2 regions of the Virgibacillus dokdonensis genome follow, and region 1 is predicted to be linked to the other one. Evidence: a T-box and tRNA genes for the amino acid it is inferred to sense, from the RefSeq annotation. Region 1 holds a T-box; the other holds one or more tRNA genes.
What was found. A T-box is a leader RNA that pairs with one kind of tRNA and senses whether it is charged. The one in region 1 lies ahead of metG (methionine--tRNA ligase), so its partner is inferred to be a tRNA-Met.
Positions count from the first base shown of each region.

Region 2: it has a tRNA-Met gene. The T-box ahead of metG (methionine--tRNA ligase) is inferred to sense a tRNA for this amino acid. The anticodon was not compared.

Region 1 is NZ_LT745763.1:3,115,284-3,124,234, forward strand. Features, by position in the region: gene iolE (myo-inosose-2 dehydratase) at 1-314, opposite strand, end outside; gene B2C77_RS16170 (MFS transporter) at 1,168-2,403, opposite strand; gene B2C77_RS16175 (IS1182 family transposase) at 2,617-4,227, shown strand; gene metG (methionine--tRNA ligase) at 4,324-6,003, opposite strand; T-box leader at 6,089-6,352, opposite strand; gene B2C77_RS16185 (exo-beta-N-acetylmuramidase NamZ family protein) at 6,528-8,261, opposite strand; gene B2C77_RS16190 (PTS lactose/cellobiose transporter subunit IIA) at 8,387-8,740, opposite strand; gene B2C77_RS16195 (ChbG/HpnK family deacetylase) at 8,730-8,951, opposite strand, start outside.
Region 2 is NZ_LT745763.1:852,631-861,581, reverse strand. Features, by position in the region: gene B2C77_RS05800 (DJ-1/PfpI family protein) at 1-506, opposite strand, end outside; partial or broken gene B2C77_RS05795 (Type 1 glutamine amidotransferase-like domain-containing protein) at 579-1,177, opposite strand; tRNA gene B2C77_RS05790 (tRNA-Leu) at 1,790-1,874, opposite strand; tRNA gene B2C77_RS05785 (tRNA-Cys) at 1,884-1,957, opposite strand; tRNA gene B2C77_RS05780 (tRNA-Gly) at 1,974-2,048, opposite strand; tRNA gene B2C77_RS05775 (tRNA-Gln) at 2,053-2,127, opposite strand; tRNA gene B2C77_RS05770 (tRNA-His) at 2,140-2,212, opposite strand; tRNA gene B2C77_RS05765 (tRNA-Trp) at 2,221-2,294, opposite strand; tRNA gene B2C77_RS05760 (tRNA-Tyr) at 2,306-2,390, opposite strand; tRNA gene B2C77_RS05755 (tRNA-Phe) at 2,409-2,484, opposite strand; tRNA gene B2C77_RS05750 (tRNA-Asp) at 2,521-2,597, opposite strand; tRNA gene B2C77_RS05745 (tRNA-Met) at 2,615-2,691, opposite strand; tRNA gene B2C77_RS05740 (tRNA-Val) at 2,765-2,840, opposite strand; tRNA gene B2C77_RS05735 (tRNA-Glu) at 2,846-2,920, opposite strand; tRNA gene B2C77_RS05730 (tRNA-Ser) at 2,945-3,036, opposite strand; tRNA gene B2C77_RS05725 (tRNA-Asn) at 3,039-3,113, opposite strand; rRNA gene rrf (5S ribosomal RNA) at 3,137-3,252, opposite strand; rRNA gene B2C77_RS05715 (23S ribosomal RNA) at 3,410-6,329, opposite strand; rRNA gene B2C77_RS05710 (16S ribosomal RNA) at 6,568-8,132, opposite strand.

The DNA of each region.
Region 1 (8,951 bases):
TCAGATACTACAGCGACATCTGCATTTACCGCATTTAAATATTCACAATGCTTACGAAATGCTTTTTCCGCCTCTTCGATACCATCTCGAATAATATAACTACTAAACCACTTACCAGCAATTCTTAATTTGCGAAGTTCCAATTCCTTATTTAATACTTCTGCTTCCGGAAAGAAGCCTCCCACTTCTGTTCCTGCATAATCAGCAACAGCAATGTCACTTAAAACATGTGATAGCGTGTTTTCTGCTCCAATTTCAGGAATGTCATCATTTCTCCAACCAATCGGTGCGATTCCCCATGCAATATTCGTCATTAAAATTACACCCTTCCATATTTTATTAATAAAGTTAACCAATAACTTGTTAATTATATCCTTATAAAAGTAAAAACAACAACTTAATATCATATCTTGGTTAAGTATTGGTTATGTTTGATTACATTATATATTTAAAAGCGTTTACAGTCAATAATTTCTTTGTGACATATTAATGTATAACAAGGTGTATTAAAATTTCTGTATAATTTGGTTGTTTTTTGGTATTATTTTGATTAAGTACAACTATAATGTAGACATAGGTGATCATCATTATAAAACCCATTGATTCACTCCACATTAGAAAAACTTGGCTTGTCGCCAAGTCTTATGGTGAATGGCGTAGTTTTTCTTATACTATAAACCTATAGACTTTTATACTTTCCTATAGTGGAACAAAGGCACAAGCACCCGTTTAGCAACGTAGCGAGTGGAACGAAACAACTGAAGTTTTAGGAACCATGCCACTAAATCAGGGGTATGCCGACGCCCTAAGGCAAGCCCGTTTTTTAGTCGTCCTCAATATTTAGCACGAACCGATGGTGACTTAGCTTAGGGCAATGAAGTGAAGTCGCCTAGTTGGTGGGCACTGGAGCCGGACGGGGCTCATTCGGTTATTTGGTTACGCCATAGCATCAAATTTTATACTTTCTTATCTTTTAAAAAAAGCTTGGCTTATCGCCAAGCTTTTTTATATATAGAGGCTAAAAATGAAAATGTAACGTCTGCTAAATCTTAGAAAACTTGTTGAAAGCCGCTTATTAGGCTTTTTTTTACCTCAAATTTGATAATTTTAATCCTAAAGTTACCTTACCTTTTCAAAAGAAATATTGGTGCCTTCTTCCTTAATTATTCACACTTCCATATCCAACGTCTCATCCATACGCACTCTAGCAACTACACCAGCTAAAAATGGCAATAAAGCTACCATTCCTATCGCCCAGCCGACCCCCATCACATCAGCTATGAGTCCAGCTAGTAACGCACCAAAAGCATAGCCGCTATCTCGCCAAAACCGATACACCCCCATTGAAGAAGCTCTCCAGTTAGGTGCAGCGACATCACCAATAGCAGCTTGCAACGTCGGATAAACCATTGCCGTTCCTAAACCTAATATTAAAGCTCCAGCGACCCATAGTGAAAAACTGCTAACTAGCAAAATAAACCACAGCGCAATAGCTTGTATCCACATGCCATAAGTAATTAATTTCTTTCTACCAATTTTATCACTTAATATTCCTGTAAATAATTGAAAAAACCCCCATGCAGCTGGGTATAATGCAACTATGGTTCCAGTTTGCGCTACCGATAATCCAACAGAAGTAAAATATAATGGGAACAACCCCCATGCCATTCCATCTTTGAGATTAGTAGATAGACCTGAAAAGCTAATAGCTGAAAGATTCTTGTCCTGCCATGTAGTTAATTGAAAGATTTTTCTCGATGATAAATCTCCTCCACTATTTGTCATAGCTGCGCTTTGCTTCATTTGTAACTCTATATGATGCCTTGTATCTCTCACAGTTAATGATAACAGTATCCCTACCACCGAAATTCCTATTCCGATATAAAATGGCTCGGGTCTCAAAGAATAAGTAGAAGCGACATAACCTGAAATAGCTGCCAATAAAGCTACTCCAGAATAACCAGCGAATTCATTTAACCCCACTGCTGTTCCTCTTTCATTCGACTTGGAAAGATCAATTTTCATATTAACCGTCATGGACCAAGCCAATCCTTGATTAATTCCCAGTAAGATATTGGCAAAAACGATAACCCACCATGCATGCGCAAAAATAATCAACATAGGAACAGATAAACCAACGATCCAACCAAGTAATAACACCTGCTTACGACCAAATCGATCTGCTATATGACCAGCAAAATAATTTACGATCGCCTTAGAAAAACCAAAGCTGATAATAAAAGACAACGCAGCACTTGTTGATGCCAGTCCGAATTGATCTTCGCCTATAATCGGCAAAACGGTTCTTTCTATCCCAACCATTGAACCAACAAACAAGTTCGTAATTACTAATAAGAAAAACTGAACATAATTCTCCTTCATTCCTAGCTTGAATTCACTCATTTTATTCACCTTTGCTTTCTAAAAATTCAGGTATTCGCCAATTCTTTTAGCGAAAGCCGTAGTTCTTCTTATACTAGACCTTTAGACTTTTGTACTTTCCTATCGTACAAGAAGGGGCTGTTGCACAATCAGGTAATTGATTGTGTAACAGCTTTTTTGTGTATACACAAAAAAACAGACCACAAAGGGCCTGTTCTCATGTATTATTGATTTATGACAAATAAAAGAATAATACAAGCCCAGTATACGCAAACTGCAGCAAATTATCAATTATATTTACCGATGGATGTAGAAGAAATGATTCCTATGGATGATTCGGTCCGGCTCCACTGCCTCTTATGTGAAAGGATGGATTATAGAGAACTACTACAGGCATACGCTTCCAAAGGGAGAAAACCAGCAGTCGATCCAGTCATTCTATTTAAGGTCATTACCTACGCAGCCTCGCAAAAAATCTACTCTTCCCGAGGGATAGAAAAAGCATGTCGTCGGGATATCAATTTCCGTTGGCTTCTTCAAGGGTATGCAGCTCCTGATCATTCTACTATCAGTCGTTTCAAGCAAAAATATCTGACCGATACGGTGATGGAACAGCTCTTCTTTCAACAAGTCGTGTGGCTTTATCAACAAGAAGCGATTACCGGTGAAACCATCTATATCGATGGCACCAAAATCGAAGCGTATGCCAACCGGTATTCTTTCGTATGGAAAAAGGCAATCACCAAACATGAAGCCAAGATGTATACCAAATGGCAAGCCCTGCTGGAACAGATCAATACAACATACTGTCAGATTTTCACCAGTCCTTACGAGACTTTTTTAGAAGATTTGAAAAAAGTGCTTGTTTTCCTGGAGAAAGTAAAAGCGAAAGAAAACATCACGTTCGTTTATGGAAAGGGGAAAAGAAAAACGGTCCTTCAACGTTATCATGAACAAGTAAAGGAAATGCTTCAACGTAAAGAACACTACGATACTTCCAATCAGATTATGGGAGAGAAACGAAACAGTTATTCTAAAACAGACCATAATGCCACGTTTATGCGAATGAAAGATGATCCTATGAAGAATGGTCAACTCAAACCAGCTTATAATGTCCAAGCTGCCGTGGATGCGGAATTTATCGTTGGGATCAATGCGTTTTCCGATCGAAACGACACAACAACATTGATTCCAATGCTTCAATACGTAAAGGAACATCTTCCCTTTACCTATCGCAACATCGTCGCAGATTCTGGATATGAAAGCGAAGAAAATTACGTGTATTTAAAGAAGCAAAAACAGACGGCCTATATCAAGCCGCAAAATCATGAACGCAAGAAAAAAGCTTCTTTCAAAAAGGACATCAGACACCGAGAAAACATGGCTTATGATAAAAGCACAGATACCTATACCTGTGCCAATAACCAGCAGCTGCATGCCATAAGAAACTATACGCGAACCTCGCAGACTGGCTATCAATCTCAGGTAACCGTCTACGAATGTGAAGATTGTACAGGTTGTCCGCTCAAAGAAAAATGTACAAAAGCGAAAGGGAATCGCCAACTGCATGTAGCCAAGGAATTTCTGGCATACCGGGAAACAGCGCAAGAAAATATTCTAACAGAAACAGGCACACTTTACCGTATGAATCGCTCCATTCAAGTGGAAGGAACGTTCGGCGTATTGAAGGAAGATTATCATTTGAAGAAATTTCGTACGCGAGGAACAGGCAATGTACGAAACGAACTTTTAATCCTGGCATTTGGTTATAATCTCAATAAAATACATACGAAAATTCAAGCTAATCGCCTAAACCTCTATTATCATCCATTAAAGACAGCTTAAAAAAAAAAAAGGCGAGGCTTATTTAAGTGCGTCAAAAACCGATTAAATTTCCCTTTATCACCATAAATAAAATAATGCATCTTAAAACGAGCAATCTCATATATAAAAAGGAGCTGTCAGCAAATGCATAATATGCATTTTGCGACAGCTCCTTCTTAACTGTTCTATTTCTTTATCAATAACAATGACATCGATTCTTTCAAATAACGGTTCAGAAATGTTTATAGAAGATGAATCATTACTATCAATGGCTTTCCATTGTATTTCCTCTATGTTAAATGCTTGTTTCAATTTATCACTGGAAAATGGTAGAAACGGATGTAATAACTGAGCTAAATTGACAATAATATAGACACAACTTCTTAACGTATTTTGACAATCTTTAGGAGAAGTTTTTACTTGAAGCCATGGCTTTTGCTGATCAAAATATTTATTAACACCCCTAATAAACTCAAAAATTAACTCTAGCGCTTGTTTAAAATGAGTGTGTTCAATCATTGTACCCACTTGATGATAAAGCTCATCTACCTGATGCTTCATTTCTTTATTAATCTGTCCTTCAGGCACGACTCCATGAAAGAATTTTTCAATAAATTTCACACTCCTATTCACAAAGTTACCATAAGCTCCAAGCAGCTCGCTATTATGGCTATAGACAAATTCACGCCAGGAAAAATCAGCATCTCTATGTTCAGGAGCATTGATTGTTAAGAAATATCGTATGGAATCTGGGTCATATTTCTCCAACATGTGCGGGACCCAAACCGCCCAGTTTTTGCTAGTAGATAGCTTTTTCTTCTCGATCGTTACATACTCATTAGAAACCATATAAGTTGGAAGGGCCGGCTTATTTATACCTAATAATATACCTGGCCAAATAATTGCATGAAACGGGACATTATCCTTTCCATGAACATAATAAGAGATCGCGTCCTCCCCCCAAAAAGAAGTATGATCCTTATGATTATCCTCTGCCCATTTTTTACTAGCGGTATAATAACCAGCAACTGCTTCAAACCAAACGTAAATTTTTTTGTACTCATAACCTTCAACAGGTACAGGTACACCGACTGGTAGGTCTCTTGAAATTGCTCTATCATGTAAGCCTTCCTGTAAATATCTTTCTGCTATTTTAAGTGCATTTTCTCGCCAAGTCCCCGTTTCTTTCATATCTTTGAGGTAATGCTCCAATAACTGTTGAAAAGTACTCAATTTAAAATAAAAATGCTCTGTGTTTCTTGTTACAGGTGAACTGCCACATAGTTTACATTTTTTATTCACCAGTTCTAATGATTCAAGTATCTTGGAGCAATGCTCACATTGATCTCCACGTGCTTCTTTTCCACAATGTGGACAAATACCTTCTACGAAACGATCAGGTAAAAACTGTTCACAAGTACTACAATAAGCTTGTTCCACCTCTTTGCGGTAAATGTTACCCTTTTCCATTAAGGTGGTGAATATTTCTCCAACCGTGGTATGGTGATGTTGTGCATCTGTACGTGTATAGCAATCGTAAGTGAAGCCAAGCTGATCAAAACATTGTTTAAACTCTTTATGATACGTATTGGCTATTTTTTTTGGTTCCACTCCCTCTTGTTTGGCCCGTATTGTAATAGGTGTTCCATTACAATCACTTCCAGACACATATAGCACATGATCACCCTTTGCTCTGTAATAACGCGCTAAAATATCTCCAGACAAAAGACTGGATATATGCCCTAAGTGCAATGATCCATTTGCATATGGCCAAGCCCCACCAATTAGTATATTCATCACTTTTTTCCTCTCTTCAAAAATTTATAAAAATCTTGTGTTTTCTTATAATGCCAAAAACCCCGCCCCAAGACAATAAATATTGTCAAAGGACGAGGTTATACTCGTGTTACCACCTTTATTCACTAATCATTCACATGAATAGCCTCCATTAGTACGGAACAATAGACGACATGTTCTTATACAATGACATGGATAACGAGTGTCAAATCTCGTCATACCCTTACTTAAGAGCTCAGATATGCAGCTCAGAGACCATGTTCAATCAATTATTCCTTGCTTCTTTTCAGCTACCAAAGCTTTCTGTATAAGAATTCACTTGATCTACTCTTCTCTTCATCGCTTTTCTTCTAAATAATGATAGTCATTAGTATTGCACAAGGATGTATAGAAGTCAACGATAACAAACAGAATATAATTCCCTCAACTAGCTTTTACATTAACTCATGATCTGTATTCACTTAGACTTTATTAAATAAAACAACGTCTACAGTTGAAAAAATGAAACATTCGCACTCATCACTTTAATGCATTATATCAACAACTATCCGCGATGCAAAATCAGGCGTTTCATAGAACACTTTTCTTTCTTGCAAATGAAAATCAGCAATGAACATTGTATCTTTTTTCAAATATTCAATAGATGATAATACAGGACTATTGCTTATTTCAATGGTGCCTCCTTCTTGTAATAACTCACCACAAATCTTTGCATAAGGTATTTGGATAGTTAAAGTATTTTTCCCTTCAACTATTTTAAAGTCATTCATTCTCATATTTATATCTAACACAACTCTTGTATAGTTAGAATGAATACCATACCTTATATTGTTTACATAGCGTGCCGAAACAAGTATTTCTCGGTTAGCTGTATAGCTTCCATATTTTGCTGTTATTTGTCCCTCTCCTTCTTTTTCAGCGTGAAATATCTCGTTTTCTATATACCCAATATTCCCTGAGGTAGTCCAAGTAATTAAACTAGTATCAATCTCTAGTTTTCTGCCATTTTTATCATAACCTCTTAAAGCTAATGCCACATTTTGACCTGAAATCATTTCCACATCCAAGGGCATAATCCCTAACGCCCCTGATGGCTTGTAAGGTTTTGCTTTATCTGGATATGGAGGATAAATTAAATACTTATTTCGAACATTCTTTACCCACTTATCCAAATCCACTTGCCACGAGTTAATTATTTCACTGACTGGATGATCGTTCATAATCTTAGTAGGTACTTTAGTATTTCCAATTAAATTAACATAACTCTCATTCATTTTAAATTTTTCTGGGTTTTGATCTCTCATTGCATCAAGCAAGTTTAACCCTAAAGAAACCAAGTCAACTTCTGAAATATTACTTATATGAACCTGTACCCCACCAATTAATTTTCCCTTATACTTTCCGAATCTTGAAGTAAAATAAGCTGGTCGAAACTTAACACCTACAAGATTACGTTTTTTCATTTCTTCTGCCAATGCTTCACTTTCAATCCATGGGGCACCTACTAATTCAAACGGTTTTGTAGTACCAAGCCCTGTAGACAGTGACGTATCATCCAATAGCTCCGTTCCAGTATATAAATAAGCTGTCTCTTCAGTAGGAATATTTGGGGATGTTAGAACCCAAGGTAGCTCCGTATTAGAAAAATACACGTTTCTTCTCCAACCTTTGACTTTAGCTACTTTTACATCTATTCCCAAACTGTATTCTTGGTTCCACATTAAAGCTAATTCTCCAACCGTCATCCCATGCCTTACAGGGAGTAAAAATCTCCCCATAAAACTTACTGCATCTTTTGATCGCAACGGCCCCTCCACTTTCATACCACCAATTGGATTCGGTCTATCTAAAACAATTATTTGTTTATCGTACTCTGCAGCTGCTTCCATAACAAATCCAAGAGTGTAAATATAGGTATAAACATTGGAACCTATATCCTGAATATCAAATAATAACACATCTACATCCTCAAGCATTTCTTCTTTTGGCTTCCAAGTCGGACCATATAAACTGTATACAGGTAAGCCGGTTTTTTCATCTACATAAGATTCCACATACTCTCCAGCTTCCCGGTCACCTCGAATACCGTGTTCAGGGCCATACAACGCCGTTAAATACACTTCTGGATGTGCATATAATAAATGAATGCTACTCTTTAAATCACTTGTAACTCCTGTATGATTTGTAATTAATCCTACTCGCTTCTCCTCCACCCACGATAAATGTTCATTTAAAAAAACTTCAATACCTGGTATCAATTTTCAATCCCCTTCATTCCTATTTTTAAATATATATGTGAAGAGAGTAATATTTTTAACCGCTTCATGAAACTTTTTCTTTGCCACCAATTTTTGATAAGTACAACTCACTCAATTGTTGAAACTTAGTTATCATACATCCTATTCATTAAATGGTTGATTTTTTCACTTTGTTCATTTTGATTTCGATGAAGTATTATTAATTCTTCTATTAAGCTCTTTTCTGATATTACAGACATTAAATGATCCTGAGCATGAACTAATAAGACAGGGATATTTTCAAGCTCTCCCTTTGTATCTTCTTGAATTAGTTTCGTTTGTAATTTATGCGCTTGCAATAATTCAGTATGAACAAGCTTCATTGAAGATTCAATGGCATTAAATTCAGCCTCCCGAGCATGATTTAATGCCTCATACAAGTGTTGTTTTGCATTGCTTGCATGTAAAATAATATTCATTGATGCATTCTCAACGTCCATCCGCGACTCCTCCATAATGAATCAATTCAATAGATTGTTTTTGCATATATTCTTTCATCTTGTTGTTAGTTAAGACAGCCACTTCTTTCATTCTCATCCTGTTATAACTGCTAATTTTATATAAACCAGAATCTATAAATCCTGGGTGGCACATCATTTCTGTAATCCCTGGTTTTAAACGTGTTAAAATATCTTTAAGATTATTAATTGA
Region 2 (8,951 bases), 2.3 Mb from region 1:
CATATGAATTCAATATTCTTCTGTTTTATAATCCAATTTATTATATTCTGTTTTTTGGCTATAGATTGTACTGCTCTTAAAGGACCTCCTGGGATTATGAGAATATCCATTTCGGGAGCATCAACAATACTGAAATCAGGTTCAATCTTTAGTCCTGAGTGAGCTCGTACTTTCTTGCCAGATTCTGTAATAGTACATACGTCAAATGGATTTGTAGGTAATAAATGTTCTTTATAAAGATTGACGGCTTGATCAGCTTTGCTGTATGAGGTAAGAGATAACACTTCTGCAGGACCAGTAAAATCTAAAATATCTACAAAATCATAAAGTAAAATGCCTACTTTTCTTCTTTTCATCCACCATTCTCCCCCGTATGAGTCATATGTTTGTAAGATAAATAAATATCCTCCAACGAGTACCTTTATTCCGTAAGTGCGCCCTATTACTGAAGAGCGTTCTGCATACCTATGCTTTCTAGATAACGAAGAAACAATTCTATTTTGCATATTTCTCCTTCACTAAATAAAAGCTTTGTATAAAGAAATTAAATCAATTAAGCCTATAACCATTCACCACAACTAGAGCGTCTCATTCAATTTATGAATCTTTGAGTGGGAAATTAAATATATATTGCCAATTATGTCGATTTTGTCTCCCTTTGTTCGTACAGCGCAATCTTTGTTCGAGGCATAAATATTCATTTCTTCCGATAAGGGAGACAGTTCGCTTTGAACCAGCCCCATGTTATTTTCAAGATCAAAGTGAGCCAGGACAGAAAAATCGTCAAGGTCGATTCCGTCTTAAACAGAGCTTATTTCATCTCCAAAGTTCTTCGAGCATAACCATTTAGCAGACATGTTAATTGCACCAGCACTTGCCCCCACCACAACTGCCCTGCTTTTTTTAATCCAATCCGACAATTCATATTCCATCAAAAAAGCATTTTGTTTAAGAGTATTTCCACCCAGCAAGAAAATAACTGAAGCATTGTGAATTAACGTTTGAGCATCTTCCTTTTGAACCCGATAATTAATTAAATGATATTCATCAAACTTAATGCCTGCCTGATCAAGCCATGACCGTTCAGTGGAACCATTATCTTCATAAAGAGACGGATTCGAGCTAACATAACAATTGATTTTCTATCAATGATATCTTCCTTTAAAACCTTTTTCAGATTCTCAGGAAAAAAGTTTCTAAACCAACCTAATTAATAATAAGTTTTCATAAGTACCCCCGTAGCAAAATGTAAATAATATTTATATCCTGCGTAAATCATTCTGTTTTCAATCCACCAACACAATATTCCCACTATTGCCTCGGAAAGCAATAATGGGCGCTTTCTTTTCCCGCGATAGCGCCCGATTGTGGTGTATGCCCTATGTCCCCCAGCAAGTTGTTCCCAAGATCAACTATTATCTAAGATGTTTTTCAAACCAGCCGCACGCCTCAAGTTTCATACTGTAAGTAAACTGATGATTAACAAAAGACATACTAAGTTTAAGTTTATCGAGATGATATAGACAAAATCGAAATATTAGTGCATACTTTATCTCCAATTTTGGGTATTTTTATATAGTAACACGTTTATTTTAAAAAGCAAATAATCTAAAATTTTTGTTGTTAATTCCCTTATTAAATTGATTTGGCGTGCCTGCCGCCCTGAATAGAAGATGTCAATCTGGTTCTTTGGGTGTCAAATATCGCACGTACTATGTTATATACAACGCAAAAAAAGACATCCCTACTAATAAATTCCGTAAGAATGTCGTCATATCGATCTTAATGATACCGGTGGTCGGGGTCGAACCGACACTCCCAAAAAGGGAACGGGATTTTGAGTCCCGCGCGTCTGCCAATTCCGCCACACCGGCATAGTATATTGGAGGCGGTAACCGGATTTGAACCGGTGATAAAGGTTTTGCAGACCTCTGCCTTACCACTTGGCTATACCGCCATCCTAAAAACAAAATTGGAGCGGAAGACGGGATTCGAACCCGCGACCCCCACCTTGGCAAGGTGGTGTTCTACCACTGAACTACTTCCGCTTCATGGCTGGGCCACCAGGATTCGAACCTGGGGTACACGGGATCAAAACCCGATGCCTTACCGCTTGGCTATGGCCCAATATACAAAAAGGGCGACCGGTGGGGATCGAACCCACGTGTGCCGGAGCCACAATCCGGTGCGTTAACCACTTCGCCACGGCCGCCATATGATTGGCAGGGGTAGTAGGAATCGAACCCACATCAAAGGTTTTGGAGACCTTCGTTTTACCATTAAACTATACCCCTAAATATGAAAATGGTGGAGGGGGAGAGATTCGAACTCCCGAACCCTGAGGGAGCGGATTTACAGTCCGCCGCGTTTAGCCACTTCGCTACCCCTCCACGATATGGAAACAAAAATGGTGGCTCGAGACGGAATCGAACCGCCGACACAGGGATTTTCAGTCCCTTGCTCTACCGACTGAGCTATCGAGCCATTTGTTTTATGTATGAAAGCAAAACTAGTTTAAAGTGGCGGTCCGGACGGGACTCGAACCCGCGACCTCCTGCGTGACAGGCAGGCATTCTAACCAACTGAACTACCGGACCAAAAAACTAACAAATATTGGTTGCGGGGACAGGATTTGAACCTGTGACCTTTGGGTTATGAGCCCAACGAGCTACCAGACTGCTCCACCCCGCGATATGAATGATATTTTCAAGAGCCTATAAAACAGTTTACTAAAACTAAATTAAAGTTTCAAGCATTTTCGAACTGGTGGAGGATGCAGGGCTCGAACCTGCGACCCCTTGCTTGTAAGGCAAGTGCTCTCCCAGCTGAGCTAATCCTCCTCAAATGGTGACCCGTACGGGATTCGAACCCGTGTTACCGCCGTGAAAGGGCGGTGTCTTAACCACTTGACCAACGGGCCAATTATGTATGTGACAGTTTATAGTGGCGGAGAGCGAGGGATTCGAACCCTCGAGGCCGCGGTAACGGCCTACACGATTTCCAATCGTGCTCCTTCGGCCACTCGGACAGCTCTCCATTGGCTCCACAGGTAGGATTCGAACCTACGACCGATCGGTTAACAGCCGATTGCTCTACCACTGAGCTACTGTGGAATAATACCAATTAGAATGACTATGCCTGGCGGCGTCCTACTCTTGCAGGGACAAAGTCCCAACTACCATCGGCGCTGGAGAGCTTAACTACTGTGTTCGGCATGGGAACAGGTGTGACCTCTCCGCCATTACTACCAGGCAAAGTTGCTATCTGTTATGTTGTGCTTCAAAGAGGCACAAATCTTATTATAATCGTTTTTGTGAAAAAATCAAGATCTTTGTTGAAAAAAGTCATTTTTTCCTTGTTACCTTGAAAACTAAATAAGAGATCATTCAACGTACATCTACCAAAAAGGTTAGTTAAGTCCTCGATCTATTAGTATTCGTCAGCTCCACGTGTCACCACGCTTCCACCTCGAACCTATCAACCTCATCATCTCTGAGGGATCTTACTCACTTATAGTGATGGGAAGTCTCATCTTGAGGGGGGCTTCATGCTTAGATGCTTTCAGCACTTATCCCTGCCACACGTAGCTACCCAGCTATGCTCCTGGCGGAACAACTGGTACACCAGCGGTGTGTCCATCCCGGTCCTCTCGTACTAAGGACAGCTCCTCTCAAACCTCCTGCGCCCACGATGGATAGGGACCGAACTGTCTCACGACGTTCTGAACCCAGCTCGCGTACCGCTTTAATGGGCGAACAGCCCAACCCTTGGGACCGACTACAGCCCCAGGATGCGATGAGCCGACATCGAGGTGCCAAACCTCCCCGTCGATGTGAACTCTTGGGGGAGATAAGCCTGTTATCCCCGGGGTAGCTTTTATCCGTTGAGCGATGGCCCTTCCATGCGGAACCACCGGATCACTAAGCCCGACTTTCGTCCCTGCTCGACTTGTAGGTCTCGCAGTCAAGCTCCCTTCTGCCTTTACACTCTGCGAATGATTTCCAACCATTCTGAGGGAACCTTTGGGCGCCTCCGTTACCTTTTGGGAGGCGACCGCCCCAGTCAAACTGCCCGCCTGACACTGTCTCCGGACCGGATTACGGCCCTGGGTTAGAAGGTTCGTACAGCCAGGGTGGTATCCCACGGTTGCCTCCACGTAAGCTAGCGCTCACGCTTCGATGGCTCCCACCTATCCTGTACAAGCTGTACCAACATTCAATATCAGGCTACAGTAAAGCTCCACGGGGTCTTTCCGTCCTGTCGCGGGTAATGCGCATCTTCACGCATAGTATAATTTCACCGGGTCTCTCGTTGAGACAGTGCCCAAGTCGTTGCACCTTTCGTGCGGGTCGGAACTTACCCGACAAGGAATTTCGCTACCTTAGGACCGTTATAGTTACGGCCGCCGTTTACTGGGGCTTCGGTTCTACGCTTCGCACCGAAGTGCTAACGCTTCCCCTTAACCTTCCAGCACCGGGCAGGTGTCAGCCCCTATACTTCGCCTTTCGGCTTCGCAGAGACCTGTGTTTTTGCTAAACAGTCGCTTGGGCCTATTCACTGCGGCTCCTCCTTAAAGGAGCACCCCTTCTCCCGAAGTTACGGGGTCATTTTGCCGAGTTCCTTAACGAGAGTTCTCCCGCTCACCTTAGGATTCTCTCCTCGCCTACCTGTGTCGGTTTGCGGTACGGGCACCTATGAACTCACTAGAGGCTTTTCTTGGCAGTGTGAAATCCGGAACTTCGGTACTCTATTTCCCTCCCCATCACAGCTTGAAATTGTCGAACGGATTTGCCTATCCGACTTTCTCACTGCTTGGGCGCACACGTCCATCGGTGCGCATTCCTTATCCTACTGCGTCCCCCCATCGTTCAAACGTTCATGAGGTGGTACAGGAATATCTACCTGTTGTCCATCGCCTACGCCTTTCGGCCTCGGCTTAGGTCCCGACTAACCCTGAGAGGACGAGCCTTCCTCAGGAAACCTTAGGCTTTCGGTGAAAGAGATTCTCACTCTTTTTTCGCTACTCATACCGGCATTCTCACTTCTAAGCGCTCCACCAGTCCTCACGATCTGACTTCTCAGCACTTAGAACGCTCTCCTACCATTGTTCGTAAGAACAATCCGCAGCTTCGGTGATACGTTTAGCCCCGGTACATTTTCGGCGCAGAGTCACTCGACCAGTGAGCTATTACGCACTCTTTAAATGGTGGCTGCTTCTAAGCCAACATCCTGGTTGTCTAGGCAACTCCACATCCTTTTCCACTTAACGTATACTTTGGGACCTTAGCTGGCGGTCTGGGCTGTTTCCCTTTCGACTATGAACCTTATCACCCATAGTCTGACTCCCAAGGATAAGTAGCTGGCATTCGGAGTTTGACTGAATTCGGTAACCCGATGAGGGCCCCTAGTTCAATCAGTGCTCTACCTCCAGTACTCTTTCCTTGAGGCTAGCCCTAAAGCTATTTCGGAGAGAACCAGCTATCTCCGTGTTCGATTGGCATTTCACCCCTACCCACACCTCATCCCCGCATTTTTCAACATACGTGGGTTCGGGCCTCCAGTCAGTGTTACCTGACCTTCACCCTGGACATGGGTAGATCACACGGTTTCGGGTCTACGACCGCATACTATATTCGCCCTATTCAGACTCGCTTTCGCTACGGCTCCGTGTCTTCCACTTAACCTTGCATGCGATCGTAACTCGCCGGTCCATTCTACAAAAGGTACGCCGTCACCCATTAACGGGCTTCGACTACTTGTAGGCACACGGTTTCAGGTTCTATTTCACTCCCCTCCCGGGGTGCTTTTCACCTTTCCCTCACGGTACTGGTTCACTATCGGTCACTAGGGAGTATTTAGCCTTGGGAGATGGTCCTCCCGGATTCCGACGGAATTCCTCGTGTTCCGCCGTACTCAGGATCCACTCCGGAGGAGATTCTTTTTCGATTACAGGGCTGTTACCTTCTTTGGCCGACCTTTCCAGATCGCTTCATCTAAAGAATCTCTTGATAACTCCAATGGAGTGTCCTACAACCCCAGAAGGCAAGCCTTCTGGTTTGGGCTAATTCCGTTTCGCTCGCCGCTACTCGGGAAATCGCGTTTGCTTTCTCTTCCTCCGGGTACTGAGATGTTTCAGTTCCCCGGGTATGCCTCTTCTACCCTATGAATTCAGATAGAAGTACTGCTCCATTACGAGCAGCGGGTTCCCCCATTCGGAAATTCCTGGATCGATGTCTACTTACGACTCCCCAGGACATATCGGTGTTAGTCCCGTCCTTCTTCGGCTCCTAGTGCCAAGGCATCCACCGTGCGCCCTTATTCACTTAACTAATCTTACATTTTTATCTATGAATAAGCATATTGCTTTTCAGTTTTTGGTTTGATGTCGTTGTTACTCTTATTTAGTTTTCAAGGTACAAGCTTCCACAGGATGTGGTGACTTCTGTGTTCGTCACAGGACGTGACGGGTTTTAACAGAAGATCCTTCTATCTCATCCTTGAGAGACAAGCATTTACTCTCTCAAAACTGAACCAAACAACCAAGTATGTTTCCTTCATAATCCTTAGAAAGGAGGTGATCCAGCCGCACCTTCCGATACGGCTACCTTGTTACGACTTCACCCCAATCATTGGTCCCACCTTCGGCGGCTGGCTCCAAAAGGTTACCTCACCGACTTCGGGTGTTACCAACTCTCGTGGTGTGACGGGCGGTGTGTACAAGACCCGGGAACGTATTCACCGCGGCATGCTGATCCGCGATTACTAGCGATTCCGGCTTCATGCAGGCGAGTTGCAGCCTGCAATCCGAACTGAGAATGGTTTTATGGGATTTGCTTGGCCTCGCGGCTTCGCTGCCCTTTGTTCCATCCATTGTAGCACGTGTGTAGCCCAGGTCATAAGGGGCATGATGATTTGACGTCATCCCCACCTTCCTCCGGTTTGTCACCGGCAGTCACCTTAGAGTGCCCAACTAAATGCTGGCAACTAAGATCAAGGGTTGCGCTCGTTGCGGGACTTAACCCAACATCTCACGACACGAGCTGACGACAACCATGCACCACCTGTCACTCTGTCCCCGAAGGGAATGCCCTATCTCTAGGGGTGTCAGAGGATGTCAAGACCTGGTAAGGTTCTTCGCGTTGCTTCGAATTAAACCACATGCTCCACCGCTTGTGCGGGTCCCCGTCAATTCTTTTGAGTTTCAGCCTTGCGGCCGTACTCCCCAGGCGGAGTGCTTAATGCGTTAACTTCAGCACTAAGGGGCGGAAACCCCCTAACACCTAGCACTCATCGTTTACGGCGTGGACTACCAGGGTATCTAATCCTGTTCGCTACCCACGCTTTCGCACCTCAGCGTCAGTTACAGACCAGAGAGTCGCCTTCGCCACTGGTGTTCCTCCACATCTCTACGCATTTCACCGCTACACGTGGAATTCCACTCTCCTCTTCTGTACTCAAGTCCTCCAGTTTCCAATGGCCCTCCACGGTTAAGCCGTGGGCTTTCACATCAGACTTAAAGGACCGCCTGCGCGCGCTTTACGCCCAATAATTCCGGACAACGCTTGCCCCCTACGTATTACCGCGGCTGCTGGCACGTAGTTAGCCGGGGCTTTCTGGTTAGGTACCGTCAAGGTGCCAACCTATTCGAATGGCACTTGTTCTTCCCTAACAACAGAGTTTTACGATCCGAAAACCTTCATCACTCACGCGGCGTTGCTCCGTCAGACTTTCGTCCATTGCGGAAGATTCCCTACTGCTGCCTCCCGTAGGAGTCTGGGCCGTGTCTCAGTCCCAGTGTGGCCGATCACCCTCTCAGGTCGGCTACGCATCGTTGCCTTGGTGAGCCTTTACCTCACCAACTAGCTAATGCGCCGCGGGCCCATCTGTAAGTGACAGCATATGCCGCCTTTTAACATTGCGTCATGCGACGCTTTGTTTCATCCGGTATTAGCCCCGGTTTCCCGGAGTTATCCCAGTCTTACAGGTAGGTTGCCCACGTGTTACTCACCCGTCCGCCGCTCGTTCCACAAGCGTCACTCCCGAAGGAGATCTGCTTGCTTCCCGCGCTCGACTTGCATGTATTAGGCACGCCGCCAGCGTTCGTCCTGAGCCAAGATCAAACTCTCCATAAAAGTTTGTGATGATGAACACCGTTCTTCATCCTTCTTAGCTGCTGAGATTTCTCTCAGTTTATTTCTTAAGAAAAAACAGGGTTTGTTTTTTTCTTGACATACTGGTTGTTTTGTTCAGTTTTCAAAGAGCAAATATGTTAGTCCGTCTTTTTTGACGCAACTTCTTAAGTTTACCATTTTCTAAAAATCTTGTCAACAACTTTTTTCAAAAAGTTTTTTTGTGATTTATTCATTCAAAATGGCGACTTAATTAACTTAACACATTTCTATAAGATATGTCAATAAGTTTTTTCAAACATTTTTACCGCTAATTTCCAACGCAATTTTTGCGACGCTTATAACTGTACCATGTGTTAATTTTAAAGTCAATCCTTTTTTATATTTTTTTGCTAAAACAATCCTTTCTCTTATACTATGAAAATTTAAATATTGCGATGGAAATCTGAAGTTCTGATACAAATGAGCAGTTCTCTTTCTTTCTTTGAAATAGAGTAGTAATCTTTAACCTTTTCCTTTTCGAAATCTGAAGTGCCTTTTCATATGAAAACGTCTTAGAGTTTAATTATATTAAAAGTTCATTTCCTTACATCACTAGTGCAACAAATTTAATACGTATAAAAGATGTTCTTAATTTATACTTCATTTCATTGCAAATAAGCAAAATAGAAAGGGCGTGTTGAACACAATTATGACGAACCTCTTGCTCATTACCCCAAAATAACCGTTTGAAAAACATTGGAAATAATTGGCTCATCTCCAACTCTTTATCGTGGAAGCCCGATTTTTTTATGCTATAAACCTTTAAGCTTTTATGATTTA